DNA from 3 places in the Streptomyces sp. NPDC058401 genome. Region 2 is predicted to be linked to each of the others. Evidence: riboswitches for the same ligand, from Rfam matches in the RefSeq annotation. Region 2 holds a riboswitch; each other region holds the start of a gene.
The links. A riboswitch is a leader RNA that binds a small molecule or an ion and turns the genes downstream of it on or off. The one in region 2 is predicted to bind cyclic di-AMP.
Positions count from the first base shown of each region.

Region 1: another riboswitch for cyclic di-AMP. It lies ahead of ACFWNV_RS29355 (peptidoglycan DD-metalloendopeptidase family protein); the one in region 2 lies ahead of ACFWNV_RS17730 (transglycosylase family protein).
Region 3: another riboswitch for cyclic di-AMP. It lies ahead of ACFWNV_RS00340 (M23 family metallopeptidase); the one in region 2 lies ahead of ACFWNV_RS17730 (transglycosylase family protein).

Region 1 is NZ_JBHXKA010000102.1:19,001-29,137, reverse strand. Features, by position in the region: gene ACFWNV_RS29360 (winged helix DNA-binding domain-containing protein) at 1-161, opposite strand, end outside; gene ACFWNV_RS29355 (peptidoglycan DD-metalloendopeptidase family protein) at 292-1,320, opposite strand; cyclic di-AMP (ydaO/yuaA leader) riboswitch at 1,325-1,520, opposite strand; gene ACFWNV_RS29350 (tyrosine-protein phosphatase) at 1,836-2,642, shown strand; gene ACFWNV_RS29345 (aspartate aminotransferase family protein) at 2,667-4,049, opposite strand; gene hpnH (adenosyl-hopene transferase HpnH) at 4,046-5,080, opposite strand; gene ACFWNV_RS29335 (1-hydroxy-2-methyl-2-butenyl 4-diphosphate reductase) at 5,086-5,766, opposite strand; gene shc (squalene--hopene cyclase) at 5,766-7,829, opposite strand; gene ACFWNV_RS29325 (polyprenyl synthetase family protein) at 7,952-9,046, opposite strand; gene hpnE (hydroxysqualene dehydroxylase HpnE) at 9,139-10,137, opposite strand, start outside.
Region 2 is NZ_JBHXKA010000042.1:6,684-16,820, forward strand. Features, by position in the region: gene eno (phosphopyruvate hydratase) at 31-1,311, opposite strand; gene ACFWNV_RS17730 (transglycosylase family protein) at 1,638-2,345, opposite strand; cyclic di-AMP (ydaO/yuaA leader) riboswitch at 2,348-2,519, opposite strand; gene ACFWNV_RS17735 (transglycosylase family protein) at 2,796-3,947, opposite strand; gene ACFWNV_RS17740 (cytochrome P450) at 4,091-5,398, opposite strand; gene ACFWNV_RS17745 (globin domain-containing protein) at 5,598-6,782, shown strand; gene ACFWNV_RS17750 (nucleoside triphosphate pyrophosphohydrolase) at 6,816-7,805, opposite strand; gene ACFWNV_RS17755 (SurA N-terminal domain-containing protein) at 7,836-8,456, opposite strand; gene ACFWNV_RS17760 (YfhO family protein) at 8,633-10,137, shown strand, end outside.
Region 3 is NZ_JBHXKA010000001.1:92,618-102,754, reverse strand. Features, by position in the region: gene ACFWNV_RS00355 (GNAT family N-acetyltransferase) at 1-1,836, opposite strand, end outside; gene ACFWNV_RS00350 (HPr family phosphocarrier protein) at 2,021-2,302, shown strand; gene ACFWNV_RS00345 (GntR family transcriptional regulator) at 2,564-3,229, opposite strand; gene ACFWNV_RS00340 (M23 family metallopeptidase) at 3,414-4,220, opposite strand; cyclic di-AMP (ydaO/yuaA leader) riboswitch at 4,233-4,392, opposite strand; gene ACFWNV_RS00335 (M16 family metallopeptidase) at 4,630-5,997, opposite strand; gene ACFWNV_RS00330 (M16 family metallopeptidase) at 6,042-7,400, opposite strand; gene ACFWNV_RS00325 (DNA topoisomerase (ATP-hydrolyzing) subunit A) at 7,654-10,110, shown strand.

The DNA.
Region 1 (10,137 bases), on a different contig from region 2:
CCGGCGAGCCGGTTCCACAGCGCGAGGTAGGGCGAGGCCGCGTGCTGCGCCTGCAGGGCGACCACCCGGCGGACCGCGTCACCGACGCTCAGCGCCTCGCGCCGCAGCAGCAACTGCCGTGCGAGGGTCGCGCGGTTGAGCTCTCCCGCGCTGACCTTCACGTGCCGGCCTTCATGGTGCTGGCCTTCATGGTGCCGGCCTTCATGGTGCTGGCCTTCATGCCCCGACCGTCCCGTCCCGTGCCCTGTCGAAGCGTGCAGCCTAACCGGCACCTCCGACAGCGCCCCGGGTTCAGATGCTGACGCCCTTCGACCGGAGGTAGGCCAGCGGGTCGATGTCCGAGCCGTACGAGGGCCCGGTGCGGATCTCGAAGTGCAGGTGCGGGCCGGTCACGTTGCCCGTGGCACCGGAGAGGCCGAGGGTCTGCCCGGCGCTGACGCTCTGGCCGGACGAGACGGACAGCTGGGAGAGGTGCGCGTACTGGCTGTACTTGCCGTCGGCGTGACGGATGACGACCTCGTTGCCGTACGCGCCGCCCCAGCCGGCGGAGACCACGGTGCCGGCGCCGACCGCCTTGACGGTGGTGCCGGTGCTCGCGGAGAAGTCGACCCCGGTGTGGTAGCCGCTGGACCACATGGAGCCGGCGGTCTTGTACGCGGTGGAGGTGCCGCCGCCGACCGGGGCGACGAAGCCGGTCGAGGTGGAACCGCCCTGCTGCTTGGCGGGGGCCTTGGCCTTGGGGGCGGGCGCGGCGGCCTCGTCCGAGGAACCCTCGTCCGAGGAACCCTCATCGGAGGAGGCCTCATCGGCGCTGGAGGAATCCGATGAAGCAGAAGAATCGGAAGGAGCAGAGGAAGCGGACTTCTTGGCCGGCTTCGGCGTTTCGGCCGGCGCCGACTGGGCCGCCGCGGCCGGAGCCGAGCCCTTCGCGCCGAGCGTGAGCTTGAGGCCCGGGTGGATCAGCGAGGGGTCGGTACCGACGGCCTCGCGGTTGTCCGCGTAGAGCTGCTGCCAGCCGCCGGTGAGGTGCCGGCTCTCGGCGATCTTGGAGAGGTAGTCGCCCGGCACCACGGTGTAGACGGTGGGGGCGCTCTGCGCGGCGGCCGGCGCGGCCTGGAGCGCGGCGGGCACCTGGGCGGCCACGGCCTGCGGCGCCTGGACCGGAGCGGCGGCGGGGGCCGCGGCCGGGGCGCCCGCGGCGTGGGCGCCGGTGGCGCCGAGCAGCGGAAGCGCGAGGGCCGCGCCACCGGTGCCCGCGGCGGCGAACCCGCGGGATATCGAGCGGGACTTGGGACGGCGGTGCTTACCCGTTCCGGACATGGCGCATTCCTCTCCGACGCCTGCGAGGTGAGCTGTCGGGTTCGGACGGGAGATGTCCGGCCGCCTCTGTGCCGGTGAACAGCACATGTACGGCTTCACCCCGAGCTGTCCGGTTGTAAGGATCTCGACACGAGATCCGGGACAGCGGCTTACCTGGTTCCCCCGCTCCTGCCGCGCGCGTGAATAGTCGGGTGCGGTTTCCGGTCGGCGGCAGGATTAGGCGGTCCGTCCGGATCGATCGCGAACGTAATCGAGTCCGCCCGCACGGAACAAGTCATGAATTCCCCAACGGAATCTTGAAGATGACGGACTGCCGGAATTCCGGTCACCCTCCGTCCATTCCGCACCTTCAACAGCCGCCCCGACAAGGCAATTCGCCATTAGCGATCAGGCACTCACCGTCACCGTATGATCTGGCTCACGGGGGCATGTCCGATCTCGCCTCTCGCTATGGCAAGTTGTCAGCAAGTAGCGTAATTCGGACACCATCAACGACGATGACACGGAGGAGCCCGGTGACCCAGCCGATACCCCAGAGTCCGCACGAGGAGCCGATGCTGACCGGAGTGCGCAACTTCCGCGACGTGGGCGGGTTGCCGACCGTGGACGGCCGACGGGTCAAGTCGGGACAACTATTCCGAAGCGGACATCTGGCGCATGCCACCGAAACCGACGCGGAGTTCCTCGGGTCGCTCGGACTGCACACCGTCTTCGACTTCCGCAACGGAGCCGACCACGCGCTGGAGGGTCCGGACGTGGAGCTGCCCGGCGTGCTCAACGTCAACATTCCGCTGACGGATCCGGCCGACGGCAGCGAGTTCTGGAAGATGGTCCGCGGCGGGGACCTGGCGCAGCTCCGCGAGATCCTGGGCGGGGGGAAGGGCGCCGCGCGGATGTCCCGTTCGTACCGGACGATGATCCGGACCCGGACCGCCGAGCACGGCCGGGTGGTACGGGCGCTCGCCGAGAACAGCGTCCCGGCCCTCATGCACTGCGCCGCCGGGAAGGACCGGGCGGGCCTGTCGATCGCCGTCACCCTGCTCGCGCTGGGCGTCGAGCGGGAGGCGATCGTCGCGGACTACCTGGAGTCGAACGCCCCGCACAACCGCTACCGGGTCCGCCGGGGCAGCGATGCGCCCGAGGCCCGTGCCCCCGAGGTGATGGAGCTGCTCTCCCCGCTCTTCGACGCCCGCGCCCCGTATCTGACCGCGGCCTTCGACACCATCGACGAGGAGTGGGGCGGCGTGGAGCGCTACCTGGCGGAGGGCCTCGGGCTCGCGCCCGAGACCCTCGCCGGGCTCCGCGACCGCCTGCTGGACTGAGGCCCCACGAGCCGGGCCGTCGTCTCAGCGGTTGGCGACGGCCTGCTTCACCAGTGTCCGGCCGAAGTCCCACATCAGCGCGCCGCCGCCGTGGGCCTCGTCCATGACCGCGCGGAAGGCGCCGACGAACCGGTCGACGTCCGCCTCGTCCACGATCAGCGGCGGGATCAGCTTGATCACTTCGAGGTGGTCGCCGGAGACCTGCGTGAGGATCCGGTGCTTCTGCAGCAGCGGCACCACGACCATCTGCGCGAACAGCCCCTTGCGCGCCGCCTGGAGCATGCTCCAACGGCTCCGCAGCCCGAGCGAGGACGGCCGGCCGAACTCGATGCCGATCATGAGCCCGCGGCCCCGTACCTCGTGGAGCAGTTCGTACGTGTCCACGAGCGCGGCGAGCCGCCCGCGCAGCAGGTCGCCCATCGCGCGGGCGTTGGCCACGACCTGCTCGTCCTCCATGACGGAGAGGACGGCGAGCCCGGCCGCCATCGCCTGCGCGTTGGAGCCGAAGCTGGCGGAGTGGACGAGGACCCGGTCCATGGAGGAGTAGACCTTCTTGAAGATCCAGTCCTTGCCCAGGGTGGCGCCGACGGGGACATAGCCGCCGGAGAGGGCCTTCGCCACGCAGACCAGGTCCGGTTCGACCCCGGCCTCGTGCTGGTAGGCGTAGAAGTCGCCGGTCCGTCCTAGGCCCGTCTGCACCTCGTCGGCGATCAGCAGCGCACCCCGCCGGTGGAGCAGCTCCTGTGCGGCGAGCAGGAAGCCGGGCGGGGCCGCGAGCACCCCCTTGCCCTGGATCGGCTCGACGACGAGGGCCGCCACGTCCCCCTTCTTCAGCTCCCGCTCCAGGGCGGCCAGGTCCCCGAGGGCGATCGCGGTGTCCGGCAGCAGCGGCGCGAAGCCGTCGCGGAAGCCGGCCTCGCCGTTGACCGAGAGCGAGCCCGTGGTGAGCCCGTGGAAGGCGTGGTGGCAGTAGAGGACCCTGGGCCGCCCGGTGGCGTACCGGGCGAACTTCAGGGCGGTCTCCACGGCCTCGGTGCCGCTGTTGCCGAAGAAGACCCGGTCCAGGTGCGGGCTGTGGGAGAGCAGCTTCTCGGCCAGCAGCCCGGGCAGCGGCTGGCAGTCGAAGCGGGTGAGGTCGGCGAGCTGGGCGTCCAGCACGTCGTGCAGGGCCTGCCTGACCACCGGGTGGTGGCGGCCCAGCCCCATCACACCGAACCCGGCCAGCATGTCGAGGTAGTCGTTGCCCTCGGCATCCCAGAAGTGGGCTCCCTCGGCCCGTACGTAGACCTTGTCGAACCCGATGGTGTGCAGCATGCGCGGCAGCTGGTGGTTGAGGTGGCGGGCGTGCAGCTCGTACCGCTCGCCACCCCGCTCGGCCAGCAGGGCGCCGAGATCGAAGCCGGTCATACCGACTTGTCCCTGCTCCCGCCCCCCACGGTCTCGCGGACCGCCCGCAGCGACTCCTTCAGCGACCCCATGGTGGCCAGGACGGCCGTGGGCTCGTACCCGCAGTGCGCCATGCAGTTCGCGCAGCGCGGGTCCTTCCCGCGGCCGTACTTGCTCCAGTCGGTCTCCTCGATCAGTTCCCGGTACGAGGGCACGTACCCGTCGCTCATCAGATAGCAGGGCCGCTGCCAGCCGAAGAGCGAGTAATTCGGAATGGCCCAGGCGGTGCAGGGGAAATCGGCTTTGCCTTCCAGGAAGTCCAGGAAGAGCGGGGAGTGGTTGAGCCGCCAGCGGCGCCGGTTGCCTCCGGCGAAAGCCTTCTTGAAGAGTTCGCGGGTCTGTTCGACGCCGAGGAAGTGCTCCTGGTCGGGAGCCTTTTCGTAGGCGTAGGCCGGCGAGATCATCATCTCGTCCACCTGGAGATCGTCATTGAGGTAGTTGAGGACCTCGATGATGGTCTGCGGGGTGTCGGTGTTGAAGAAGGTGGAGTTGGTCGTGACCCGGAATCCGCGCTTCTTCGCCTCCTTGATGGCCTCGACCGCCTCGTCGAAGACGCCTTCCTTCGCCACCGACTCGTCGTGGCGCTCGCGCAGCCCGTCGATGTGCACGGCGAAGGCGAAGTACGGGGAGGGCGTGAACTTCTCGATCTTCTTGCGGAGCAGCATGGCGTTGGTGCAGAGGAAGACGTACTTCCGCTTGGCCACCAACTGGCGCACGATCTCGTCGATCTGCGGGTGCATCAAGGGCTCGCCGCCCGCGATGGACACCATCGGCGCGCCCGATTCCATCACGGCGCCCACCGCCTGGGCCACGGGCATGCGCTGCTTGAGCACCCCGGCCGGGTGCTGGATCTTCCCGCACCCCTCGCAGGCCAGGTTGCAGGCGTAGAGCGGTTCCAGCTCGACGATCAGCGGGAACTTCTCACGCTTGCGGAGCTTCTGTTCGAGCAGGTACGTCCCGACCCTGATGGTCTGTCGCAGTGGCATGGCCATCTGGCTCACCTCCTGGGGAGCAGCAAAGAACGGTGCCATTCGTAAAACGCAGGCAGTACGGCACGCAGTACGCGAAAGGCCGATATTCCCCCGCGGACGGTGCCGATACGGACGAGCTCATGCTCCGGAGCGTCCACGATCACCCGGACGGCCGCAACCGGACGGTCCCGGGAGCCCGGGGCGCTCCCGCCCCGGGTCGCGGTCCACAGGGTGGCGGCCGATTCCATGTCGACCCCGACGGCGCCGCCGGCGCGCAGCTGGGCGCGCTCCTGGCCCCGGACGACGTGGTCGGATCCGGTCAGTGCACCGAGGTGTACGGTCCGGCCGGGTACCGCCCGGGCCAGTGCCTCGGCGAGCAGGGCGGTACCGGCGCAGGCGACCGTGCCGCGCGGGTCCCGGGTCTCCTCGGCGACGATCAGGTCGCCGGGGCTCATGCCGGGCAGCAGCCCGGCGCAGAAGCCGGTGGCGAGCACGGCGGCGCCGTGCAGCTGCGGCTCGGCCAGCTTGCGGCCGACGGCGCGCTCGGCCGCGTGCGGGCCCATGCCGGTGCGCAGCACCTCGTACCGCTCGGGCGCGCCCCGCTCCCGACCACCGCGGTACGGGGCGCTGCGCAGGGCGGTCCGCTCGATGCGCAGCGCGCAGGCGATCAGCAGCGGCGGCACGGCCGCGGCGGGGCCGTCGGTCATCAGGCCTCCCCGGGGGACGGGGCCGTGCGCGGGAGGGCGGCCGCGTCCGCGTACCGTCCGCCCGGGCCGAACGGTTCTCCGTGGAGGTAGCGGCCCAGCGCGGTGAGCGGGAAGACCTGGCGGTACAGGTGGTAGTTGATGGAGAAGTCCCAGGGGAATCCGGTACCGGTGAAGTAGGGCTCGTCCCAGGTGCCGTCGGGGCGCTGGGTGGAGACCAGGTAGCCGATCCCCCGCTCCACGGACGGCGCGTCGCGCTCCCCCGCCGACAGCAGGGCCATCAGCGCCCACGCCGTCTGCGAGGCCGTCGAGGCACCCTTCCCCGCCCAGGACGGGTCCTGGTAGGAGCGTTGGTCCTCGCCCCATCCCCCGTCCTCGTTCTGTACGGATTCCAGCCAGGCCACGGCCCGCCGGATCGCGGGGTGCGAGGGGGCGTAGCCGGCTGCGGTCAGCGCCGGGACCACCGAGCCGGTCCCGTACACGTAGTTGGTGCCCCAGCGGCCGAACCAGCCGCCGTTCGGGTCCTGTTCGGCAAGGAGCCAGGCGATGCCGCGCCGGGTGCGCGCGTCGCCCGCGCGGCCCTCGACGGCGAGCATCTCCACCACGTGGGCGGTGACGTCGGCCGAGGGCGGGTCGATGACCTCGCCGAAGTCGCAGAAGGGCAGCTTGTTGGGGTAGGGGCTGGTGTTGTCGGCGTCGAAGGCGCCCCAGGCGCCGTTCTTCGACTGCATGCCGAGGTTCCAGGACACCCCCCGGGCGATGGCGCCCTCCAGCCGCTCCGGGTCGGGGTGCTTGACCCGGCGCAGGGCGAGGACGACCTCGGCGGTGTCGTCGATGTCGGGGTAGTTGTCGTTGTGGAACTCGAACGCCCAGCCGCCCGGGGCCAGTCCGGGCCGGCGCACGGCCCAGTCGCCGCTGCGCACGATCTCCTCGTCGAGCATCCAGTCGGCGGCCTTGACCAGGGCCGGGTGGTCGGGTCTCAGTCCCGCGTCGGCCAGCGCGATGGCGGCCAGGCAGGTGTCCCACACCGGGGACTGGCAGGCTTCGATCATGCGGGCGCCGTCGGCGCGCCAGACGGCGAAGCGGTCCAGGGACTCCAGTCCGGCGCGCATCACCGGGTGGCGGAGGTCGTAGCCGAGCAGGTGCAGGGCGATGACGGAGTACACGGCGGGCGGCTGGATGCCGCCCCAGCAGCCGTCGTTCTCCTGCCGTTCCACGATCCAGCGGCCGGCGCTGGCCATGGCGGCCGCGCGCAGCCGGCGCGGGGCGAACCGGCGGTAGACGTGCAGGGCCTTGTCCATCCGCTGGAAGGCGCCGCCCCAACTGGCCAGCGGCGCCAGCTTCCTGGCGGGGTACGGGGTCCGCGCGTCGGTGTGCAGCTCGTCCAGGGCGAAGGGGGCCGGGCGGACCGGGCGCAGGGCGGAGACCACGGTGAGGGGGACGATGGTCTGCCGGGCCCAGCAGCCGAAGTCGTAGATGTTCAGCGGCACCCAGGACGGCAGGAACAGCAGTTCGGGCGGGAGTTCGGGCAGGTGGTCCCAGCTCCACCAGCCGAACAGCGCCAGCCAGATGCGGGTGAAGACGCGGGCGCCCGCGAGTCCCCCGTGGGCCCGGATCCACGCCGAGGCGCGGGCCATGTGCGGGGCGTCGGGCGCGTCTCCGGCCAGGCGCAGGGCCACGTAGGCCTCGATGGTGGCGGAGAGGTCGCAGGGGCCGCCGTGGAAGGTGGCCCAGGTGCCGTCGTCCTGCTGCTCTCCGCGGATGAACAGGGCCGCGGCCCGGGTGGTGGCCTCGTCCCGGATTCCGAGGAACTGGCGCAGCAGCAGGTCCTCGGCGTCCATGGTGACGTTGGTCTCCAGGTCGCCCTTCCACCAGCCGGCCTCGTCCTGCCGGTCGAGCAGGTCCCGGACCGCCCGCTCGATGGCCGCGCGGACCCCGCGCAGCGCGGCGGGGCCGGGGTCCGGGCCGGCGCCCGGTACCGGTGCCGGGCCCGGCGGTCCGGCGGTCCCGGTGTCGTCGGGGTCGGCGCCGCAGGCATGGGCGCCGCCGTCGGTCGTCGCAGTCATGGCTTCCCCTTTGCGTGCAGTGTCCTCTGTCATCCGCTGTTCTGGGGGTTGCCGTCGGACGGTACTACTACCAAGCAGTACCGTCCGGCGACTTGCGATTCATATGCGTGTACGGGTGGTGATCACCTCTTGCGCACGACGACGAAGTCGGCGAGCGCCACGAGCTGGTCGCGCACGCGCTGGTCCATGTCCACGTCGTCGAGGGCCTTGATGGCGATCTCGTACTGGCGGCGCGCCTCGTCGGCGGTCCACCGGCGGCCGCCGGCGGCCTCGATGAGCGCGGCGCGGGCCGCGAACTCCTCCTCGGAGAAGTTCTCGAAGTCGTTGCTCTTGGCGTCGGCGGCGAGCAGCTCGGTGAGTTCCTCACTGGCCGGACCGCCGGCGGCGAGGGCGGCGACGACGGGCAGCGACTTCTTGCGCTGGCGCAGGTCGCTCCAGGTCTGCTTGCCGGTGGACTCCGGGTCGCCCCAGATGCCGAGGAGGTCGTCGACGGCCTGGAAGGCGAGGCCGAGGTGGTAGCCGTACTCCTCCAGCTTGTCGGCGGTGCGGTCGTCCGCGCCGCCGAGCACGGCGCCGATGGAGACCGCGCAGGCGAGCAGGGCGCCGGTCTTGTTGCCCTCCATCTCCAGGCACTCTTCCACGGTCACGCTCTCGCGGTGCTCGTAGGAGATGTCCTGGGCCTGGCCGTCGATGAGCTTGCGGCTGGCGGTGGTCAGACGGCGTGCCGCGCGGCCGGCCTCGACCGTGCCGAGCTCCAGCAGCACCTCGTTGGCCAGGGCGAACAGGGCGTCGCCGACCAGGATCGCGAGGGCGGGTCCGTGGACCTTCCACACGGTGTCGCGGTGGCGGCGCTGCTCGTCGCCGTCCATCAGGTCATCGTGCAGCAGCGAGAAGTTGTGGACGAGCTCGACCGCGACGGCGCCGGGGATGCCGACCTCGGCGGCGGCGCCGGCGGCCTCCGCGGAGAGCAGGGCGAGGGCGGGGCGGACGGCTTTGCCGCCGTCGCCGTCCGCCGGGTTGCCGTGGGCGTCGATCCAGCCGAAGTGGTAGGCGGCGACGGTGTCCATGGGCGCGGCGAGCCGGTCCACGGCGGCGCGGAGCACGGGCGTCGAGAGCGTACGGCCTCGTTCGAGGAGGGCGAACGTGTCCGCCTTCTCCCCGCCGGCCGGGCCCGCACTGGCGTCCGTGTTCTCGACGGCCGGATTCCCCGGGTTCACTGGCTCTCCTCTGGTTCCTGTACGTACTGCGGTGCTTGGTGCTGCGGTGCCGGTGGTGCCGGTACCGGTGGAGCTGACGGTGCCGGTGGTGGTCATACCGCCTCCTGCAAGGGGTGTTCGCGGTGGCGGCCCAGCGGGACCAGCGCGGCATGGGCCGCGCTCAGTCCGCTGCGGACGGCGCTCTCCATGGTCGCGGGCCAACCCGTCGCGGTCCATGCACCGGCGAGGAACAGCCCCGGCGTGTCGGTCCGGGTTCCGGGCCGCAGCCGTCCGACGCCGGGGGTGGGGGCGAAGGTCGCGGTGCGCTCCCGGGTGACGAAGAAGTCGCGCACCTTGGCCCCGCGCGCCGCGGGCAGCAGCCGTTCCAGCTCGGGCAGGTACTTCGCGCGCAGGACCGAGACGGGTTCGTCGATGTCCTCGTGGGCGACCGACTGGGACAGCGCCAGGTACTGGCCGCCATCGGGGAGTCCGGAGGAGTCGGTGCGGTCGAAGACCCACTGGACCGGGGAGCCGAGGGCCGCGAAGAAGGGCTGCTTGAGCACCTTGCGGTCGTACACGACGTGCACGTTGAGGATCGGCGCGGTGCCGATGTCGAGCAGCTTGTCGGGGTCGGCGAGCGCTCCGGCGGGCAGCAGTCCGTGTGCCTCGCGCTGCGGTACGGCGAGGACGACGGTGCCGGCGTCGAAGGAGCCGCCCTCGGTGGTCACCCGCCAACCGTCCTCCGCGGTACGGGAGATGTCCGTGACCCGGGTGCGCAGTTCGGTGCGCACCCCGGCGGCGTCCAGGGCCTTGCGGGCGAGGGTGTCGTGCAGGTCGCCGAGCGGTACCCGGGCCCAGCCGATGTCGGCCGCGCCGTTCTCGGAGAGCAGGCCGGTCTTGAAGACCATGGCGGCCAGGCCCAGCGAGGACTGTGCGGCGGTGGCGTTGAGGGTGGCGATGCCGACGAGGTCCCACAGGGCCTCGATGGTGCGCGGGGACTGGCCGTAGCGGCCGAGCCAGGTCGCGAAGTCCACGCCGTCGAGCGCCGGGTCGGCGGGGTCGAGGCGGCGCAGCGCGAGGGCGGCGCGCCCGACGGACGCCCGCTCGGCGAG
Region 2 (10,137 bases):
CGTAGGGAGGCTTGCGCCCTAAAGGACTGATCAGCCCTTGAAGCGCGGGAACGCGGAGCGGCCCGCGTACACCGCGGCGTCGTCGAGGATCTCCTCGATGCGCAGCAGCTGGTTGTACTTGGCGACACGGTCCGAGCGGGCCGGGGCGCCGGTCTTGATCTGACCGCAGTTCACGGCGACCGCGAGGTCGGCGATGGTGACGTCCTCGGTCTCACCGGAGCGGTGCGACATCATGCACTTGAAGCCGTTGCGCTGGGCCATCTCGACGGCGTCCAGGGTCTCGGTCAGCGAACCGATCTGGTTCACCTTGACGAGCAGGGCGTTCGCCGAGCCCTCTTCGATGCCGCGGGCGAGACGCTCCGGGTTGGTGACGAAGAGGTCGTCGCCGACGATCTGGACCTTGGAGCCCAGGCGGTCGGTGAGGGTCTTCCAGCCGTCCCAGTCGTCCTCGAACAGCGGGTCCTCGATGGAGACCAGCGGGTACGCCTCGACGAGCTCGGCGTAGTAGTCGGTCATCTCGGCGGCCGAGCGGGACTTGCCCTCGAACTCGTAGTTGCCGTCCTTGTAGAACTCGGACGCGGCGACGTCGAGCGCGAGCGCGATCTGCGTGCCCGGGACGTAGCCGGCCTGCTTGATGGCCTCGACGATGAGGTCCAGCGCGGCACGGTTCGACTCGAGGTTCGGCGCGAAGCCGCCCTCGTCGCCCAGACCGGTGGAGAGGCCCTTGGTGTGCAGGACCTTCTTGAGGGTGTGGTAGACCTCGGCACCCCAGCGCAGCGCCTCGGAGAAGGACTCCGCGCCGATCGGGGCGATCATGAACTCCTGGATGTCGACGTTGGAGTCGGCGTGCGACCCACCGTTCAGGATGTTCATCATCGGAACGGGCAGCAGGTGCGCGTTCGGGCCGCCGAGGTAGCGGAAGAGCGGGAGGTCGGAGGCCTCGGCCGCGGCGTGCGCGACGGCGAGGGAGACACCGAGGATGGCGTTGGCGCCGAGGGAGCCCTTGTTCTCGGTGGCGTCCAGGTCGATCATCGCCTGGTCGATCAGGCGCTGCTCGGTGGCGTCGTAGCCGACGAGCTCCGGGCCGAGCTGCTCGATGACGGCGAGGACCGCCTTCTCGACGCCCTTGCCCATGTAGCGGTTGGGGTCACCGTCGCGGAGCTCTACGGCTTCGAACGCTCCGGTGGAGGCGCCGGACGGGACTGCAGCACGGCCGGTGCTGCCATCGTCGAGGCCCACCTCGACCTCGACCGTGGGGTTGCCTCGGGAGTCCAGGATTTCCCGGGCTACGACGACGTCGATGGACGGCACGAGCATCTCCTTCTGGGATGTGACGCTGGGTGTGCGGTGGCATGTCAGGCCGTGGGATGGCCTTGCCGCTTAGAGCCTAACCGGCTCCGGGCACTCGGCCAGCCGACCGCCCGGGTCCTGGGACGAAAAAGGGCCTGAATGCCCCTCTTACGGGACATAGGGCCCTTGATCATCGATAGACCGGAGGCTCCGTCAGGCCGGAGGCGCGTGCACACAGCACCGCCCGGCGCGAAGGGGGTTGCGCGCCGGGCGGTGGAATTACGTGGTGGAGCTCCGTGCGGAACTACTGCGTGTCGCGAAAGCGGCCACGCCCGTTCTCACACGTTTCAGCTGAGGTTCAGCTTCTGACCCGGGTAGATCAGGTCGGCGTCCGAGACGATGTCCTTGTTCAGCTCGTAGAGCTTCTCCCAGCCGCCGGACACCTTGTTCGCGTCGGCGATCGCACCCAGCGTGTCGCCGGACTTGACCTCGTAGGAGCCGTTGCCCGTCTTGGGGGCCTCGGTCTTCGGCGCGGCCGCGGCGGCCGGACGCTCGGAGCGGGTCGTCGGAGCCTCGGCGCGCTTGGTCTCCTTCTTCGGCTCGGCCTTCTTCTCCACCTTCGGCGCCGGCTTCGGCTGGGCCTTCGGCTTGGCGGGGGTCTCCGCGGAGCCGCCGGTGTAGGAGGAGTTCGACAGGCCCACGCCACAGGACGGCCAGGCGCCCTTGCCCTGGCCCTTGAGGACCTTCTCGGCGATGGCTATCTGCTGCGACTTGGAGGCCTGGTTGGCCTGCGCGGCGTACGACTTGCCGCCGTACGCGGCCCACGTGGAGGACGAGAACTGCAGGCCGCCGTAGTAGCCGTTGCCCGTGTTGATGGACCAGTTGCCGCCGGACTCGCACGCGGCGACCCGGTCCCATTCGCCGGCGGTCGCGGCGGAAGCGGTGCCCGCGGCCATCAGCGGAGCGGCCACGGCGACACCGGCGACGCCGGCCAGCGTGACGATGCGGACGGCCTTGGAGCCGCGACGGTGCTTGCCCTTGCCCGAAAGCAGCATGGAGTTCTCCTCACCGACGCCTACGAGGTGAGCTGTCGGGTTCGGGCGAGTGAGTGCCCGGCCGAGCGACCTAGCGCTCGACTTAACCCCTAGCCGGTTCCGTGACCGTCTCTCAACGGCCGGTTCCGGCGCCTACCTTGGTTCCCCCGCTCCTGCCTTCGGCGCTTTACGCGACGAGTGTTCCCTCCGTCCGCCGGCAGGATTCGGCGATGCGGTCGAAGGAGCCCGCGGTGGCGAGCGATTCAGAAGGTAGACAGGTCTCCCCCCGATGTTCAACGAGGAACATCGGGGGGAAACGGTGCCTACTTGCACTCCCCGGAAGGGTGTTTGCGCAGGTGAGGGCGGGGTTTGCGGAACCCTCCGGGCCGGACACGCCAGTTGACCTGAAGAGACACATGTCTCACTTACAGAAAACGGACAATCAGCTGGTTCCGGACGCTTTAAGTGCCCCTATTGGTGCGTTAGATCCAGGTTCTGACCGGGCTTGATCAGGTCCGCATCGCCGCCGATGACCTGCTCGTTGGCCTCGTACAGCCCCTTCCAGCCGCCCTTCACTCCGTTGGCGTCCGCGATGGCGACGAGGTTGTCGCCCTCCTTCACGGTGTACGAAGGGTCCGACGCGGCGTCAGGCGCGGCCTGCGTCTCGACCGCGGCCTGGCCGCGGTGCTTGCCGCCGCCCTCGGTCGCGCCGGGGGCCGCCGGGGTGCTCGGGGCGGCCGCGTCGCCGGGTGCGGCCGGAGCCGTCGGGGCCGTGGGATCAACCGGGTTGACCGGATTTGTCGGGTTCGCCGAGTTCCCCTGGTCGGCCGGGGCCGTCGGGTTCGCCGGGTCTGACGGGCCGACGGGAGCCGTCGGGTCCACCGGGCTCACCGGCACCGTCGGGTCCACCGGGCTCACCGGAGCGGTCGGGTCCACCGGCGCGGTCGGATCCACGGACGGCGGCGCCGGAGTCGTGGGGTCCGTCGGGGCGGTGGGGTCCGTCGGGCTCGTGGGAGCCGTCGGGTCGCCCGGGAGGCCGGGAGGCGGCGCCTGGAGGTCCGGCGCGGGCATGACGGGGAGGTCGCCGGGCACGCCGACGGGATAGTCGGGCAGCGGCGAGCCCGAAGGCTCCGGCGCGGCCGGGCTCGTGGGCGTCGGGGCCCCGAAGTCCGTGGAGGGCTTGCCCGAGCCGGTGTGGGGCACGGAGTCGTCCGGGCGGGACGGGGCGGCGGGGGCGGCGGATCCGGAGCCCCCGGGCAGGCCCGGGTCCACCACGGCGGCGGGCGCGTCCTGCGTCAGCCCGGCCGGCACTCCGCACAGCGGCCACGCCTGGGGGCCCTGCGAGGCCAGGACCCGTTCGGCCACGGCGATCTGCTGGGAGCGGCTGGCGAGGTCGGCGCGCTCGGCGAAGTCGAGCCCGCCGGCGTTCTTCCACTGCTCCTGGCTGAACTGCAGCCCGCCGTAGGTGCCGCCCCCGAAGTTGGCACTCCACGTGCCACCGCTCTCGCACTCGGCGACCTTGTCCCATGTGGAGGTCTCCGCGGCGCTCGCGCCCGTGGCCGCGAGCAGCGGCAGGGCGAGGGCGGTGCCGGTGACTCCGGCGGTGACGACAAGTGCGGGCACTTGTCGGGGGCGTCTGTGGCGGCCGTTCCCGGAACGCATGAGGCTGCACCTTTCGCATAACGGCGGGGTAACGGCAGAACCTAGCGGCCTTCGAACGCCTGTCACAAGTTTGGGCTGTCAACTGACTTCCGGTCAGGCCGGTTTCAGGTGGTTTGGGCGGTGGATTCGGCGGTGAAGCGGACCGGGAGCGTCCGCAGCCCCCGCATGATGAGCCCGCCGCGCCAGCGCAGCTCCTCGGGAGCCACGGCCAGTTCCAGATCGGGCAGCCGCGTCAGCAGGGTCGCGAGCGCGGTCTGCCCTTCGAGCCGGGCGAGCGGGGCGCCCAGGCAGTAGTGGATGCCGTGCCCGTATCCGAGGTGCTGGTTGTCGGTCCGGGAGAGGTCCAGGGTGTCCGGGTCGGCGAACCGTTCGGGGTCCCGGTCGGCGGCCGCCAGGACCACCAGCACCGGGTCTCCGGCCGCGATGTCCTGGCCGCCGAGCTCGAAGGCCTCGGTGGCGAACCGCCAGGTGGCCAGCTCCACGGGTCCGTCGTAGCGCAGCAGCTCCTCCACGCCGGTGGCCAGCAGCCCGCTCTCCCCGGCCGCCAGGGAGCTCTGGAGGAGTGCGCGCTGCTCCGGGTTCATGAAGAGGGAGTGGACCCCGTTGCCGATGAGGTTGACCGTGGTCTCGAACCCCGCGAACAAGAGGATGAAGGCCATCGCGGTGGCCTCGGCCTCCGTCAGGTGGTCCCCGTGGTCGCTGGCCCGGATCAGATCGGAGATCAGGTCGTCGCCGAGGTCGTCGCGCTTGCGGTGGATGAGCTCCCCGAGATAGGTGCGCATCTGCTTCACGGACCGGGCCACCCCGCCGCGCGGGCCGCCGCCGTGCCGGATCATCATGCCCGCCCAGTCGCGGAAGTCGTCCTGGTCCTCTCGCGGTACACCGAGCATCTCGCAGATGGCGTAGATGGGGAGCGGGAAGGCGAACTCGTGGATGAGGTCGGCCTCCCCCTTCTCACAGAACTGGTCGATGAGGTGGTCGGTCAGTTCCTGCACCCTCGCGGTGAACTCGGCGACCCTGCGCGGGGTGAACGCCTTCGACACCAGCCGGCGCAGCCGGGTGTGGTCCGGCGGGTCGATGTTGAGGAGGTGCGTCATCAGCTCCGCCTTGCGCTCCCCCGGGATCCCGGTGCGGCCCTTGGCGTGCGCGGAGCCCGCGTGATGGGCCGGGTTCTTGCTGAGCCGCTGGTCGGCGAGGGCCTGGCGGGCGTCGGCGTACCGGGTGACGAGCCAGGCCTCGACCCCGCTGGGGAGCGTGGTGCGGTGCACGGGCGCGTGCTCGCGGAGCCAGGCGTACGCCGGGTACGGGTCGGTCGCGAACTCCCAGTCGAACAGGGTCGGCGGGGTGGGCGGGGTGGGCGGGGTGGATCCGGCGGCGGCTCCGGCGGCGGCTCCGCCCGTGGATCCGTCCACGGACTGGTCGGCGGCGGGCTCTTCGGGGGCTGCGGGGGTCTGCTCGTGCACCCGGAGACCGTATCCCGCCGACCATCCGTCACCCCATATGGCCTATTTATCGCGGCTGTCCGTAGATCGGCTCTGGCTTGACCTCACGTTCTCCGGCGTTCCTACTTTCGGTTTTGTGGATGTGAGGATCTTGAAAAGCAGCTTCGCGGTGGTGGAGAGACGGGCCGAGCATGCGGTCAAGTTCTTCTACTCCCACCTCTTCTGGCACAACCCCGGAGTCCGTGATCTCTTCCCGGCCTCCCTCGAAGACATGGAACGACAGCGGGACCGGCTCTTCGCCGCGCTCACCCATGTGATCGCCCACCTGGAGAACGAGACGCTCGTCCCCTATCTGCGCGACCTCGGCCGCGACCACCGCAAGTTCCTGGCGGGGCCCGAGCACTACGCGGCCGTGGGCACCAGCCTCATCGCCGCGCTCGCCGAGGCCTCCGGGTCCGCCTGGGATCACCAGGCGGAAAAAGCCTGGTCAGAGGCGTATCAGGTGATCGCCGAGGCGATGATGGCCGGCGCCGCCGCCAGCGAGGACCCGCCCTGGTGGGACGCGGAAGTGGTACGCCACCTGCTGTACGGGGAGGACATCGGCGTCCTCACCCTCCGCCCGCACCTGCACTTCCCCCACGTCCCCGGCCAGTACGCGAGCGTGAGCAGCGACCGGGTGCCGACCACCTGGCGCACGTACTCCCTGGGCAACGCCCCCCGCGCCGACGGAACGCTCGACCTGCACGTCAGCCGGATCGAGGGCGGCCGCCTCAGCACCGCCCTGATCCGCGAGACGCAGCCGGGGGACGTGCTGCGGCTCGGCGCCGCCGGCGGGCAGATGACCTTCCGCCGCGAGGACCGCCCGGTCAGCTTCATAGCCGCCGGCACCGGCTGGGCCCCGGTCCGCGCCATGCTGGAGGACCTGGCGGAACACCCTCCCGATCAGGACGTGCGGCTCTTCGTCGTCGCCCGGGACGCCGCACACCTCTACGACCGCCCGCTCATCGACGCGTACGCGGACTCCCTCGCCTGGCTGAGCGTCACCTACATCACCCCCGCCCCCGGCCGGCACCGCAACCAGGCCACCGGCCGGCTGGCGACCGCGCTCAGCAACCGCGGGCTCTGGCCCGACCAGGACGTCTACCTGAGCGGTCCGCCGCAGTTCATCCGGGAAACCTCGTACCTTCTGGAGGAACTCGGCGCGCGCCCCGACCGGATCTTCCACGACTCCGTACCCGCCGGCGGCAGGAACCAGGACGACGCGAGCCGCCCGATGGGCTTCGGCGAGTGGTTCCTGAACCGCCCCGACCCGCACTGGCACAATCCGTCCGGCCGGGCTCCCCGGGAGTACTGAGGCCGTTCTCGCGGGACCTCCCGCTGCCGAGGGCTACTCGCCGACGCCCTCGGCCGCCCGGATCGCGTTCCGGTAGGTCCGGGCCGCGGCGCGCAGCGCGGTTTCGGGGTCGGTGCCCGCCGCTTCGGCGCGTGCCGCCAGCTCCAGCAGTTCGTACCCGACGCCCTCCCCGCGGGGCAGGTCCACGGGTACCGCTCCCGCGCGGGCGCGGCCCGCCAGCTTCGACGCGAGCGCGAGACCGGGCTGGCCGAGCGGGATGCCGTCGGTGACCGACTCCCGCTGCTTCTCCACCTGCTTGGTGCGCTGCCAGTGGGCGTTCACGTCCTCCGGGGTTTCCGCGGTCGCGTCGCCGAAGACGTGCGGGTGCCGGTGGATCAGCTTCTCGACGAGGGCTCCCGCCACGTCGTCGATGGAGAACGGCTCGTCCTCTTCACCGGGACCGCCCTCCTCGGCGATGCGCGCGTGGAAGACCACCTGGAGCAGGACGTCGCCGAGTTCCTCGCGCAGTTCCCCGCGGTCGCCGGCCTCGATGGCCTCGACCAGCTCGTAGGCCTCCTCGATGGCGTACTTCGCCAGGCCCTCGTGGGTCTGCTCCGAGGTCCAGGGGCATTCGCGCCGGACCCGGTCCATGACCTGGACGAGGTCGAGCAGGCGTGCGCCGGGCAGATCGTACGAGCCCGGCAACAGCTCCAGGTCCGGTACGGCGACCCGGCCCGAGCCGGCGAAGCGGGCCAGCCCGTCGGTGAGCCGCCGGTCGCCCTCGCCGCTGAGCAGGACGACGACCGTCCGCCCGCCGGCGCACTCCTCGATCAGCGCCTGGGCGTCGGGGGCCTCCAGGGAGACCTCGACGCCCGCCTCGCGCAGGTAGGGCAGCTGGACGTGGTCCGGGTCGGCGCACAGCACCCGGTCCGCGCCCTGCAGGGTCTGCCAGGCCGGCCAGGAGAGCATGCCGGGGGCCACCCGGTGGCTCGTGGTCAGCAGCACGATGCGGCCGGTGGGCTCGGAGGGCACGTCGTCAGTCACCCTCCGAACCTACCTCCCCGCCACGAGCGCTCAGGCCCCGGCCGGGGCCTGCTCGGGCCGGGTGACCTGGGTGATCCACGGGGTGGAGTGCTCGCCGAGGGTGACCCGCTGGGCGTCCCAGACTCCGTAGCGCGGATTGACCTCGATGCCGAGCTTCGCCGCGGCCTTCGCGGCGGGCTCGGCGAGCTTGCCCTCGCCGAACTTGGCGTTCAGCTTCTCGAAGAGCACCTGGTCCCGGACCCAGCGCTCGATCTGGTCGGGGGCGACGGCGGCCTTCTGCAGGATGGCCTCCTCGAACGCGGCGGCCCCGCGGTTGCCCTCGTCGTAGGCCTTGCGGGCGTCCTGGAGCTCCTTGGGGGTGACGGCGATCCCCGCGTCCTTCGCCATCCGGTCGAGGATCCGGCTCTGCAGCATCGTGCTGAGCTTGACCCGGTCGAGCTGCGGGACGGCCGCGATGAGCTCGGCCGCGTGTTCGGAGCGGTTCTGCGCGGAGCGGACGTCGTTCACCTGGGCCTGGAGCGCGGAGGTGGTGATCCGTTCGCCGCCGATCACGGCCGCGGTGCCGGGGCGGGCTTCGCCCGAGCACGCGGACAGCAGAGGGGCCGCCAGGAGCAGGGCGGCGGAAACGGAGAGCGCTGTGCGACGGTGCAAAGGAGCCTCCAGGGCCGGGAGATTGTGCTTCGGTGCACAAGGGCCGTGCGGTGATCGATGTTATGCAGTCGAGGTGATCAGAGCCACCGGTTCGACCAACGATTCCGGGGGTGTTGGGGTTCGCGTCCACCGATGGCCACCCTTCGGCCCACCGGGAGTGCCAGGGTCGGCCCACCATGTCGACACCGCACCGCTCCCCGCGCCGCCCCGGTCTGCTCGGCTCGGCGCTCGCCGCCCTGGTCACGGCGGTGGCCTTGGGCGCCGGGGACGCCGTGGCGCGCGTCTTCCCGTACGGGCCCCGCCACCGCAGCGTCAACGACCTCGGCAATCAGTTCGTGCCCTTCCACGCGCACCTGTGGGACCTGCTGCACGGGCGCGCCGCGGGCGGGCTGCTGCTGAACTGGCAGTCCGGCTACGGGACCAGCTTCCTGCCCGACTTCGGGACCTACCTGACCAGCCCGTTCGCGGTGCTCGTGGCGCTGTTCCCGCGCGGGGACATCGACCTCGCGGTGTACGTGGTCACCGTGCTCAAGACGGCGGCCGCGGCGGCGGCGATGGCCTGGCTGCTGCGCACCCAGCGGCGCGGGCCGGTGTGGGCGGCGGGGCTGCTCGGGGCCTCGTACGCACTGTGCGGCTGGTCGGTGATCGAGGCCTCCTACAACCCGATGTGGCTCGACGGACTGATCGCCCTCCCGCTCCTGTGTCTGACGGGTGAGTGGGCGCTGCGCCCGCGCCGGCCGGCGGCGGCCGTGGTGGTCGTGGCGCTCTGCTGGACGGCGAACTTCTACACCGCCTACATGGCGACGCTGGGCGCGGCCCTGGTGCTGCTGGTCCGGCTGCTCCTCACCCGGGAGGGCGCGAAGGACCGGCTACGGGGCCTTGCGCGGGCGGCGCTAACCACCGCGCTGGGCGTCGCCCTGTCGGCTCCGGTGCTCGTGCCCCTCTTCCTCAGCTCGAAGCAGGCCTACCCGGGGTGGTTCAAGCCCTTCGTGCCGGTGGCCACCGAGGACCTGCTGGCCCGGCTGCTGCCCGCCACCTACTCCTTCTCCTCCCCCGCCCTGTTCATCGGCACCGGGACCCTCCTCCTCGCGGCGGCCCTGCCCTTCCACCGGGCGGTGGCCGGGCGGGAGCGGCTTCTGTGGACGGGGCTGGTCCTGCTGGTGCTGCTGTCCTTCCAGTGGATGCCGACGCATCTGGCCTGGCACCTCTTCGCGACGCCCAACGGCAGCCCGTACCGGCAGACCTTCGTGCTGGCCGGGATCGTGGTGATGGCCGCCTGGGCGGGGCTGTCGGCCGGCCCGCCCGGACCGTGGGCGCTGGCGGGCGGTGCGGCGGCGCTGGCGGCCGTGCTGCTCGCGGCGAGCGGGAGCCGGCTGGCGACCGGGTGGGGCCTGGCCCTGTTCGGCGGCGGCCTGGCCCTGGCGGGGGCCGCCTGGTGGGCGCTGCGCCACCGGCGGCTGGTGCTGCCCGCGGCGGCCGTGCTGGCGCTGGTGCTGCTGGCCCAGGCGGCGGCGACCACCGCCAACGGGGAGCGGGGCAAGCTGGCGGGCCTGGACGACTACCCGGTGTGGGGCGCGGCGCACACCGCGCGCGCGGAGGCCCTGTCGGCAGCCGAAGGGTGGCCCGCGTACCGCACGGACGCCGGGCGGCCCGCGCTGACCGGCAACGACCCGATGCTGCT
Region 3 (10,137 bases), on a different contig from region 2:
GGTCGGCGCCGTGGCCGCCGAGAGCGCCTCCGCGAGGGCTCCCAGTTCCACGTGGACCACGGCGACCGGCTTGCCGGGGTGCGCGGCGGCGGCCGCCCGCAGGGCCTCGGCCAGATCGTCGGCGAGCGCGTGCTCGCTCACCCAGGGGATCGCGGTGACGACGACGGCGTCGGTGTCCGGCGAGGCCAGCGCGGCGCAGACGGCCGTACGGAAGTCCTCCGGCGAGGCGGCCGTGGTCAGGTCGAGCGGCGGCAGCGGCCGCAGCCCTTCCGTCAGGCAGGCGTCGTAGGTGAGCACGCCGAGCGATTCGGAGTTGCCGAGGATGGCCACCCGCGGCCCGGCCGGTACGGGCTGCGAGGCCAGCAGCAGGCCCACGTCCACCAGCTCGGTCACCGTGTCGACCCGGATGACGCCCGCCTGCCGCAGCAGCTCCGAGACGGTCGCCTCGGGCAGCCGGGTGCCGGGGACCACGTGTCCGGCGGGGGTGTGCCGGCCGCCCCTGGCGACGACCACCGGCTTGACGGCCGCGGTGCGCCGGGCGAGCCGGGTGAACTTCCTCGGGTTGCCCAGGGTCTCCAGGTACATGAGTGCGACGTCGGTGGCCTCGTCGTCGTACCAGTACTGGAGGATGTCGTTGCCGGAGACGTCGGCCCGGTTCCCGGCGGAGACGAAGGAGGACAGTCCCTCCCCGCGCCGCAGCAGCCCGGAGAGCAGTGCGATGCCGATCGCCCCGGACTGGGTGAAGAGGCCTACCCGTCCCCGCGCGGGGGCCGGAGCGGGGGCCAGGGAGGCGTTCAGCTCCACCTCGGGGGCCGTGTTGATCACCCCGAAGGCGTTCGGTCCGATCAGCCGCATCCCGTAGGAGCGCACCTGCCGCACCAGTTCGCGCTGGCGGGCCATGCCCTCGGCCCCGCTCTCCCCGTATCCGGCGGACAGGACGACCAGGCCCTGCACCCCGTGTTCTCCGCAGGCCGCGACCGCGTCCGGGACCCGGTCCGCCGGGACCGCGATGACGGCGAGGTCGACCGGGGCGCCGACGGCGCCGAGCGTGGGGTAGGCCCGTACGCCGTCGAGCAGATCGCGGGTGACCGCCTCGTTGACGGCGTAGAGGTGGCCGTGGAAGCCGCTGTCGCGCAGGTTGCGCAGGGCCGCCGCACCCACGCCCGCGAGGGAGCGGCTGACTCCGATCACCGCCACCGATCCGGGGGACAGCAGCCGCTGGACGGAGCGGGCCTCGGCGCGCTGCTCGCGGGCGCGCTGGACGGCGAGGGACTCGGCGGTCGGTTCGAGGTCGAGGGTGAGGTGGACGGAGCCGTCTTCGAAGCTGCGCTTCTGCTGGTAGCCGGCGTCGGTGAACACCTTGATCATCTTGCCGTTGGCGGGCAGCACCTCGGCCGCGAAGCGGCGGATCCCGCGTTCGCGGGCGACCGCGCCGATGTGTTCGAGCAGGGCGGAGGCGACTCCGCGCCCCTGGTGGGCGTCCTGGACGAGGAAGGCGACCTCGGCCTCGTCGGAGGGTCCGGTGGCCGAGCGGCCGTCGGCGTCGATCCGGTCGTAGCGGACGGTGGCGATGAACTCGCCGCCGATCGTCGCGGCGAGGCCGACCCGGTCCACGTAGTCGTGGTGCGTGAAGCGGTGCACGTCGCGGTCGGAGAGCCGGGGGTAGGGGGCGAAGAACCGGTAGTACTTGGACTCGTCCGAGACCTGCTCGTAGAAGCTGACCAGCCGGCCCGCGTCTTCGGTGGTGATGGGCCGGATCCGGGCGGTCCCGCCGTCCCGAAGGACGACGTCGGCTTCCCAGTGGTCCGGGTACGAGGGGTCGGACTCGGTCGTCATGGGGTCACCTTAAGGCGCGAACGCGTCGAGTGGCCTGGGCGCGGCGCATCGGGCAAGCTGACTCGAATCAGGGCAAGCTGGGGTAGGTCGAACGGCGGGAAAGTCGGGCCGAAGGTCGGTTCGACCATTCCGGACGTCGTGAGAGACTGGTCTAGACAACCGTAAGAACCTGAAGGGCATCACCATGGCAGAGCGCCGCGTCAACGTCGGCTGGGCCGAGGGCCTGCACGCTCGTCCCGCCTCGATCTTCGTCCGCGCGACGACCGCTTCCGGCGTCCCGGTGACCATCGCGAAGGCCGGCGGCGACCCCGTCAACGCCGCCTCCATGCTGGCGGTTCTGGGCCTGGGCGCCCAGGGCGGCGAGGAGATCGTCCTCTCGTCCGACGCCGATGGCGCCGAGGCCGCACTGGACCGCCTCGCGAAGCTGGTCGCCGAGGGCCTCGAGGAGCTCCCCGAGACCGTCTGACCCCTTCGGGTTCGACCCGCAGGACTCGCAGGATCCGCAGGACTTGCACGGCGAAGCCGTTGCCCCCGACCACCACGACGGTCGAGGGCAACGGCTTCGCTGCTTTCGGGGCCCCGGCCGGGGCCGGACGGAATACCCGCATCCATTCCTGCGCACTCCATTCCGGCGGCAGGAATTCCGGCCATAAAAGCCGTACGGGACACCCGGGCGCGCGGGCCCGATTACCCGGCCCGGATATCCCCCCTTTGTATACGCCGTTTGTTAATGCGGAACGCTTGCCGTGTTTACGGCAGGTTGCAAAGTCCTCACGCGCAGCCGGTGCGCCCCCGCCGCCCGGTCCACGTGCACCGCGGTCAGCGCCCGGGCCCGCTCGGCGTCGCCCCGGGCCACCGCGTCCACGATCGCGCCGTGCTCCGCCCAGGACTCCACGGGCCGCACCGGGGCCTCCACCACGTACATCCAGGCCACCTTGTGACGCATCTGGGTGAGCAGTGCGATGAGCCCGGGGCTGCCAGAGGCCTGGGAGAGCGTCTCGTGGAACCAGCCGCCCAGGGAGCGCAGATCCTCCCCCTGCCCCCTCCTGGCCCGCTCCTGCCCCAGCCTGACCAGGCCGCGCAGCACCTTCAGGTGGGCCTCGCTGCGCCGCCGGGCCGCCCGGGCGGCCGCGAGGGGCTCCAGGAGCATCCGCAGCTCCAGGAGGTCGGCCGCCTCCTGCGCGGTCGGCTCGGCCACGCAGGCGCCCGCGTGCCGGCGGGTGGTCACGAACCCCTCGGACTCCAGCGTGCGCAGCGCCTCGCGCACGGGGACGCGCGAGACCCCGTACCGGCGGGCCAGCACTTCCTCGGTCAGCCGGGCGCCGGGCCCGAACACCCCGGAGACGATGTCGTCGCGGATCGCTGTGCATACCGTGTGCGCGGGAATACGCAAGACCGGACCTCCGCCTTTTTCGTATGGCTGTGCGCGTTGCGACTCTATTGCAACACACGATAATTTCCGAGGACGGCCTGAAATACGAAACATTCACACAACGCGGGGCACGGAGCACGACAAAAGCCCCGGCTCTCAGAGAGCCGGGGCCTTCGCGGAAGACGTGTGGTGCGTGGCGAGCGGGTCAGACGCTGACGCCGTGCGAGCGCAGGTACGTGAGCGGGTTGATGTCCGAACCGTAGTCGGCGCCGGTGCGGGCCTCGAAGTGCAGGTGCGGACCGCTGGAGTTGCCGGTGGAGCCCGACAGGCCGATCTGCTGGCCCGGGGTGACCTGCTGGCCGACGGAGACGTTCAGCGAGGACATGTGCCCGTACTGGGTGTACGTGCCGTCGGCGTGCTTGATGACGACGTTGTTGCCGTACGCGCCGCCCCAGCCCGCCTCGACCACGGTACCCAGGCCGACCGCGTGCACGGAGGTGCCGGAGGAGGCGTGGAAGTCGATGCCGGTGTGGCTGCCGGAGGACCACATGCCGCCGCCCGCGTGGTACTGCGTGCTGACGTAGGAGCCGTCGATCGGCGAGACGAAGGTGTTGAGGCGCTTGCGCTCCTCTTCGCGGGCGGCGCGCTCGGCGGCCTCGCGCTCGGCCTTCGCCTGGGCTTCGGCCTTCGCCTTGGCCTCGGCGGCGCGCTGCTTGGCGTCGGCCTCGGCCTGCGCCTTGGCGGCGGCGGCCTCGGCGGCCCGCTGCTGGGACTGGGCCTGGGCCTCGACGTCACCGGCGAGCTCGTCGGCCACCACGATGGTGTTGAGGGTGCCGGTGTCCTCGATGGAGGGCGAGTGGTCCGCGGCGAACGCGGGACCGGCGAGGGAGCCGACGACACCAGTGGTGGCGAGGGCGGCTATGCCGGCGTAGCCGGCGGTCCTGCGGCTGAGACGGCTCGAACCACGGTGCTTGCCGGAACCGGAACCGGCTGCACGACTGCCAAACGCCATGAAGAGGTTGATCCTTTCCTTCCCTCTCGCCTACCGGGTTAGCTGACGGGTTCGGAGCAGGAAGGTCTCCTACGGGCCCCCTCTTGCGAGGCGGTCCGATTCACCCCAGGGACACAAGTGGGTCCCCGGCTCCCCAGGCTCGCGCCTGACGGGGACTCGGCGATCGCTGTCCGGTGCCGCGGGTGCGGCGGTTACAACTGACGAACAGCACGGCCGACGCTAGGCGGATCATCAGTCAATCGCCAAACAGACGCGCCCTTTTGTTGCGTACGCCACACCGCATACAAGCAACCACACCACTAAAGGGAAAATAAGGACAAAAGGGGCCCCGGCGGACAAGCCGCCGGAGCCCCTTGAGCGGCGGGCCAGTTGACGGCCCGCCGGACATCAGCCGGAGATCAACTGACGATCAGTTGGTGACCACGGTCACTTCGCCGATGCCGAGCGCCCGTACGGGCTCCTCGATCTGCGAGGCGTCGCCCACCAGGACCGTGACCAGACGGTCCACCGGGAAGGCGCTCACGACCGCCGAAGTGGCCTCCACCGTGCCGGTTTCGGCGAGCCGCGCGTACAACTGCGCCTGGTAGTCGTCCGGCAGCTCCTGCTCGACCTGGTCGGCGAGCGTGCCCGCCACGGAGGCCGCCGTCTCGAACTTCAGCGGGGCCACCCCCACCAAGTTCTGCACGGCCACGTCCCGTTCGGCGTCGGTCAGACCGCCCTCCGCGAGGGTGCGCAGCACCGTCCAGAGGTCGTCCAGGGCCGGGCCGGTGTTCGGGGTGTCCACCGAGCCGCTGATGGCGAGCATCGAGGCGCCCTTGCCGTCGGCGGTGGAGCGCAGCACCTGGCCGAAGGCGCGCACGCCGTACGTGTACCCCTTCTCCTCGCGCAGCACCTTGTCCAGCCGGGAGGTGAGCGTGCCGCCCAGGCAGTACGTGCCGAGCACCTGGGGCGCCCAGACCCGGTCGTGCCGGTCGGCCCCGATGCGGCCGATCAGCAGCTGCGTCTGGACCGCGCCGGGGCGGTCCACGATGACCACGCGGCCCGTGTCGTCGGCGGTGATCGGCGCAACCGCGCGCGGGGCGGTGGTGTCACCGGTCCACGCGCCCAGGGTGTCGGCCAGGACGGCGTCCAGGTCGATGCCGGTCAGGTCGCCCACGACCACCGCGGTGGCGGTCGCGGGGCGCACGTGGGCCTCGTAGAAGGCGCGTACGGCCGCGGAGTCGATGCGGGCGACCGTCTCCTCGGTGCCCTGGCGCGGGCGCGACATCCGCAGCGACGCCGGGAAGAGCTCCTTCGAGAGCTGCTTCGCGGCGCGGCGCTGCGGGTTGGCGCTCTCGTGCGGGATCTCGTCGAGCCGGTTGCGCACCAGGCGGTCGACCTCGGCGTCGGCGAAGGCCGGCGCGCGCAGGGCCTCGGCGACCAGCCCCAGCGCCTTGTGCAGGCGGGAGGCCGGAACCTCCAGGGAGACCCGCAGGCCCGGGTGGTCGGCGTGCGCGTCGAGGGTGGCGCCGCAGCGCTCCAGCTCGGCGGCGAACTCCTCGGCGGAACGCTTGTCGGTGCCCTCGGACAGGGCGCGCACCATGATCGTGGCCACCCCGTCGAGGCCCTCGGGCTCCGCGTCGAGCGGGGCGGCGAGGTTGATCTCGACCGCGACCACCTGCTGGCCCGGACGCTGGCAGCGCAGCAGGGTCAGGCCGTTGGCCAGGACCCCGCGCTCGGGGGCCGGGAAGGCCCACGGCTGCGGTTCGCCGGCCTCGGGGCGCGGGTGGAAGGTCATCGTGACGGCTGCGGTGTCGGCTGCGGTGTCGGCTGCGGTGTCGCTCACTGCTCCGCCCCCTCGTTCTGGTCGCTCGCGTCGGTCTCTTCGATGTCATCCGCGGCGATCGGCTCGTAGACGAGCACCGCACGGTTGTCCGGGCGCAGTCGGGCCGCGGCCACGGCCTGCACCTCCTCGGCGGTGATGTCGAGGACGCGCTGGACGGCGGTCAGCGCGAGCTGCGGGTCGCCGAACAGCACCGCGAAGCGGCACAGTTCGTCGGCGCGGCCGGCCACCGTGCTCAGCCGGTCCAGCCACTCTCGCTCCAGCTGGGCCTGCGCGCGCTCCATCTCCTCGGCCGTCGGGCCCTCGGCGGCGAACCGCGCGAGCTCCTCGTCGACGGCCGCCTCGATGGCGGGCACCTCGACCCCGCTGGAGGTCTTGACGTCCAGCCAGCCCAGCGAGGGCGCGCCGGCGAGGCGCAGCATGCCGAAACCGGCCGCGACGGCGCTCTGGTCGCGGCGCACCAGGCGGTTGTGGAGCCGGGAGGACTCGCCGCTGCCCAGGACGGTCAGCGCCACGTCGGCGGCGTCGCACTCGCGGGTGCCGTCGTGCGGGAGCCGGTAGGCCGCCATCAGCGCACGGGCCGGTACCTCCTCGACGATCTCCTCGCGCAGCTGCCCGCCCATGATCTCGGGCAGCGAGCCGTCGCGCGGCGGCTGCTTGCCGTCGTGCCCGGGGATCGTGCCGAAGTACTTCTCGACCCAGGCGAGCGTCTTCTCGGGGTCGATGTCGCCGACGACCGAGAGCACCGCGTTGTTGGGCGCGTAGTACGTACGGAAGAACGCGCGCGCGTCCTCCAGGGACGCGGCGTCCAGATCGGCCATGGAGCCGATCGGGGTGTGGTGGTACGGGTGGCCCTCCGGGTAGGCCAGGGCCGTCAGCTTCTCGAAGGCCGTGCCGTACGGGACGTTGTCGTACCGCTGGCGGCGCTCGTTCTTGACGACGTCGCGCTGGTTCTCCATGGACTCGTCGTCCAGGGCGGCCAGCAGCGAGCCCATCCGGTCCGCCTCCAGCCACAGCGCGAGCTCCAGCTGGTGGGTCGGCATCGTCTCGAAGTAGTTGGTCCGCTCGAAGCTGGTGGTTCCGTTGAGGGAACCGCCGGCTCCCTGGACCAGTTCGAAGTGGCCGTTGCCGGAGACGTTCTTCGAGCCCTGGAACATCAGGTGCTCGAAGAGGTGAGCCAGGCCCGTACGTCCCTTGACTTCGTGGCGCGAGCCGACGTCGTACCAGAGGCAGACCGCGGCGACCGGGGTCAGGTGGTCCTCGGACAGCACCACGCGCAGGCCGTTGGCCAGCCGGTGCTCGGTCGCTGTGAGGCCGCCGGAGCCGGCGTGAGCTGTGGCCGTGTGACCCATGGGCATGTGGTCCCTTCGATCGCGATGCAGAGATTCCTGTCAGACCTGCCACTGTATGCAAGCGTGTCGGCAGGCGGAGAAGTTCCCGGCCCAGTCCTGGGTCGGAGTCGGCGTTGTCGGTGCCTCGGGCCACAATGGTCCGCGTCACCCCTGTCCGAAACCGCTCGTCCGCCCGTACCCGCCCCGCCCCAGTCCCGTACCCGCCCCACCCCGTGAGAGCTCAGCTCATCCCGATTCTTGGTTAAGGAGCCGCGCAGCGATGGCCCGCCGCAGCACGAAGACCCCGCCGCCGGAGGATTTCGAGGAGAAGATCCTCGACATCGACGTCGTCGACGAAATGCAGGGCTCCTTCCTCGAGTACGCGTACTCGGTGATCTACTCCCGCGCCCTGCCCGACGCCCGCGACGGCATGAAGCCGGTGCACCGGCGCATCGTCTACCAGATGAACGAGATGGGCCTGCGCCCCGACCGCGGCTACGTGAAGTGCGCCCGGGTCGTCGGCGAGGTCATGGGCAAGCTGCACCCGCACGGCGACGCGTCGATCTACGACGCCCTCGTGCGCATGGCGCAGCCCTTCTCCATGCGGCTCCCGCTGGTCGACGGCCACGGCAACTTCGGCTCGCTCGGCAACGACGACCCGCCCGCCGCGATGCGGTACACCGAGTCGAAGATGGCCGACGCCGCCTCGCTGATGACGGACGGGATCGACGAGGACACCGTCGACTTCGCCGCGAACTACGACGGCCAGGAGCGCGAGCCGGTCGTCCTTCCCGCCGCCTACCCGAACCTGCTGGTCAACGGCGCGTCCGGGATCGCGGTGGGCATGGCCACCAACATGGCCCCGCACAACCTCGGCGAGGTCATCGCGGCCGCCCGCCACCTGATCCGCTACCCGGAGGCGGACCTGGAAGCGCTGATGCGCTTCGTACCGGGTCCCGACCTGCCCACCGGCGGCCGGATCGTGGGCCTCTCGGGCATCAAGGACGCCTACGAGAACGGCCGCGGCACCTTCAAGATCCGTGCCACGGTGGCCCTGGAGGACGTGACCCCGCGCCGCAAGGGGCTGGTCGTCACCGAACTGCCCTTCACGGTCGGCCCCGAGAAGGTCATCGCGAAGATCAAGGACCTGGTCGGCTCGAAGAAGCTCCAGGGCATCGCGGACGTCAAGGACCTCACCGACCGCTCGCACGGCCTGCGCCTGGTCATCGAGATCAAGAACGGCTTCCACCCCGAGGCCGTGCTGGAGCAGCTGTACAAGCTGACGCCGATGGAGGAGACCTTCGGCATCAACAACGTCGCGCTGGTCGACGGGCAGCCGCTGACGCTGGGCCTCAAGGAGCTGCTGGAGGTCTACCTCGACCACCGCTTCGAGGTCGTGCGCCGGCGCAGCGAGTTCCGCCGCGGCAAGCGGCAGGGCCGCCTGCACCTGGTCGAGGGCCTGCTGGTGGCCCTGCTCGACATCGACGAGGTCATCCGGATCATCCGGGACAGCGACAACTCCGCGCAGGCCAAGGAGCGCCTGATGGAGCGCTTCTCCCTGAGCGAGATCCAGACCCAGTACATCCTGGACACCCCGCTGCGCCGCCTCACCCGCTTCGACCGGATCGAGCTGGAGTCCGAGCGCGACCGCCTCGCCGGCGAGATCGACGAGCTGACCGGGATCCTGGATTCCGACAGCGAGCTGCGCAAGCTGGTCTCGGCGGAACTGGCCGCGGTGTCGAAGAAGTTCGGCACGGAGCGCCGTACGGTGCTGCTGGAGTCGGCGGGAACGGCCGTCGCGGCGGTCCCCCTGGAGGTCGAGGACACCCCCTGCCGGGTGCTGCTGTCCTCCACCGGGCTGCTCGCCCGCACGCCGAACGCCGAGCCGCTTGCCGAGGAGGAGGGCGGAGCGCGCGCCAAGCACGACCTGATCGTCTCGCAGGTCGCGGCGACCGCGCGGGCCGAGATCGGCGTGGTCACCTCGTACGGCCGGCTCCTGCGGCTGTCGGTGATCGACCTGCCGCAGCTGCCCGACACCCACGCCGCGCCGAACCTGGCGGGCGGCGCCCCGGTCTCGGAGTTCCTCTCCGGACTGGAGGGCGACGAGAAGGTCGTCTGCCTGACCTCGCTGGACGAGTCGGGGCAGGGGCTGGCGCTCGGTACCGAACAGGGCGTGGTCAAGCGGGTCGTGCCGGACTATCCGGCCAACAAGGACGAGCTGGAGGTCATCACCCTCAAGGACGGTGACCGGATCATCGGGGCGGTCGAGCTGCGCACGGGCGAGGAGGACCTGGTCTTCATCACCGACGACGCCCAGCTCCTGCGCTACCCGGCGGGCCAGGTCCGCCCGCAGGGCCGCCCCGCGGGCGGCATGGCGGGCATCAAGCTCGCGGACGGCGCCAAGGTGATCCACTTCTCGGCGGTGGACCCGGCGCGCGAGGCCGTGGTGTTCACGGTGGCGGGCTCGCACGGGACGCTGGACGATTCGATGCAGTCCGGGAAGCTGACCCCGTTCGACCAGTATCCGCGCAAGGGCCGGGCCACCGGCGGCGTGCGCTGCCAGCGGTTCCTGAAGGGCGAGGACATCCTGCTCCTGGCCTGGGCGGGCGCATCCCCGGTCCGCGCGGCCGCGGCGAACGGCACCCCGGCCCTGCTGCCGGCCGTCGACCCGCGCCGGGACGGCTCGGGCACGGCGCTGCCGGCCGTGGTCGGGGCGCTGGCGGGGGCCGTGCTGTAGGAGGTTGCAGGTCATTCGGGTGGTACT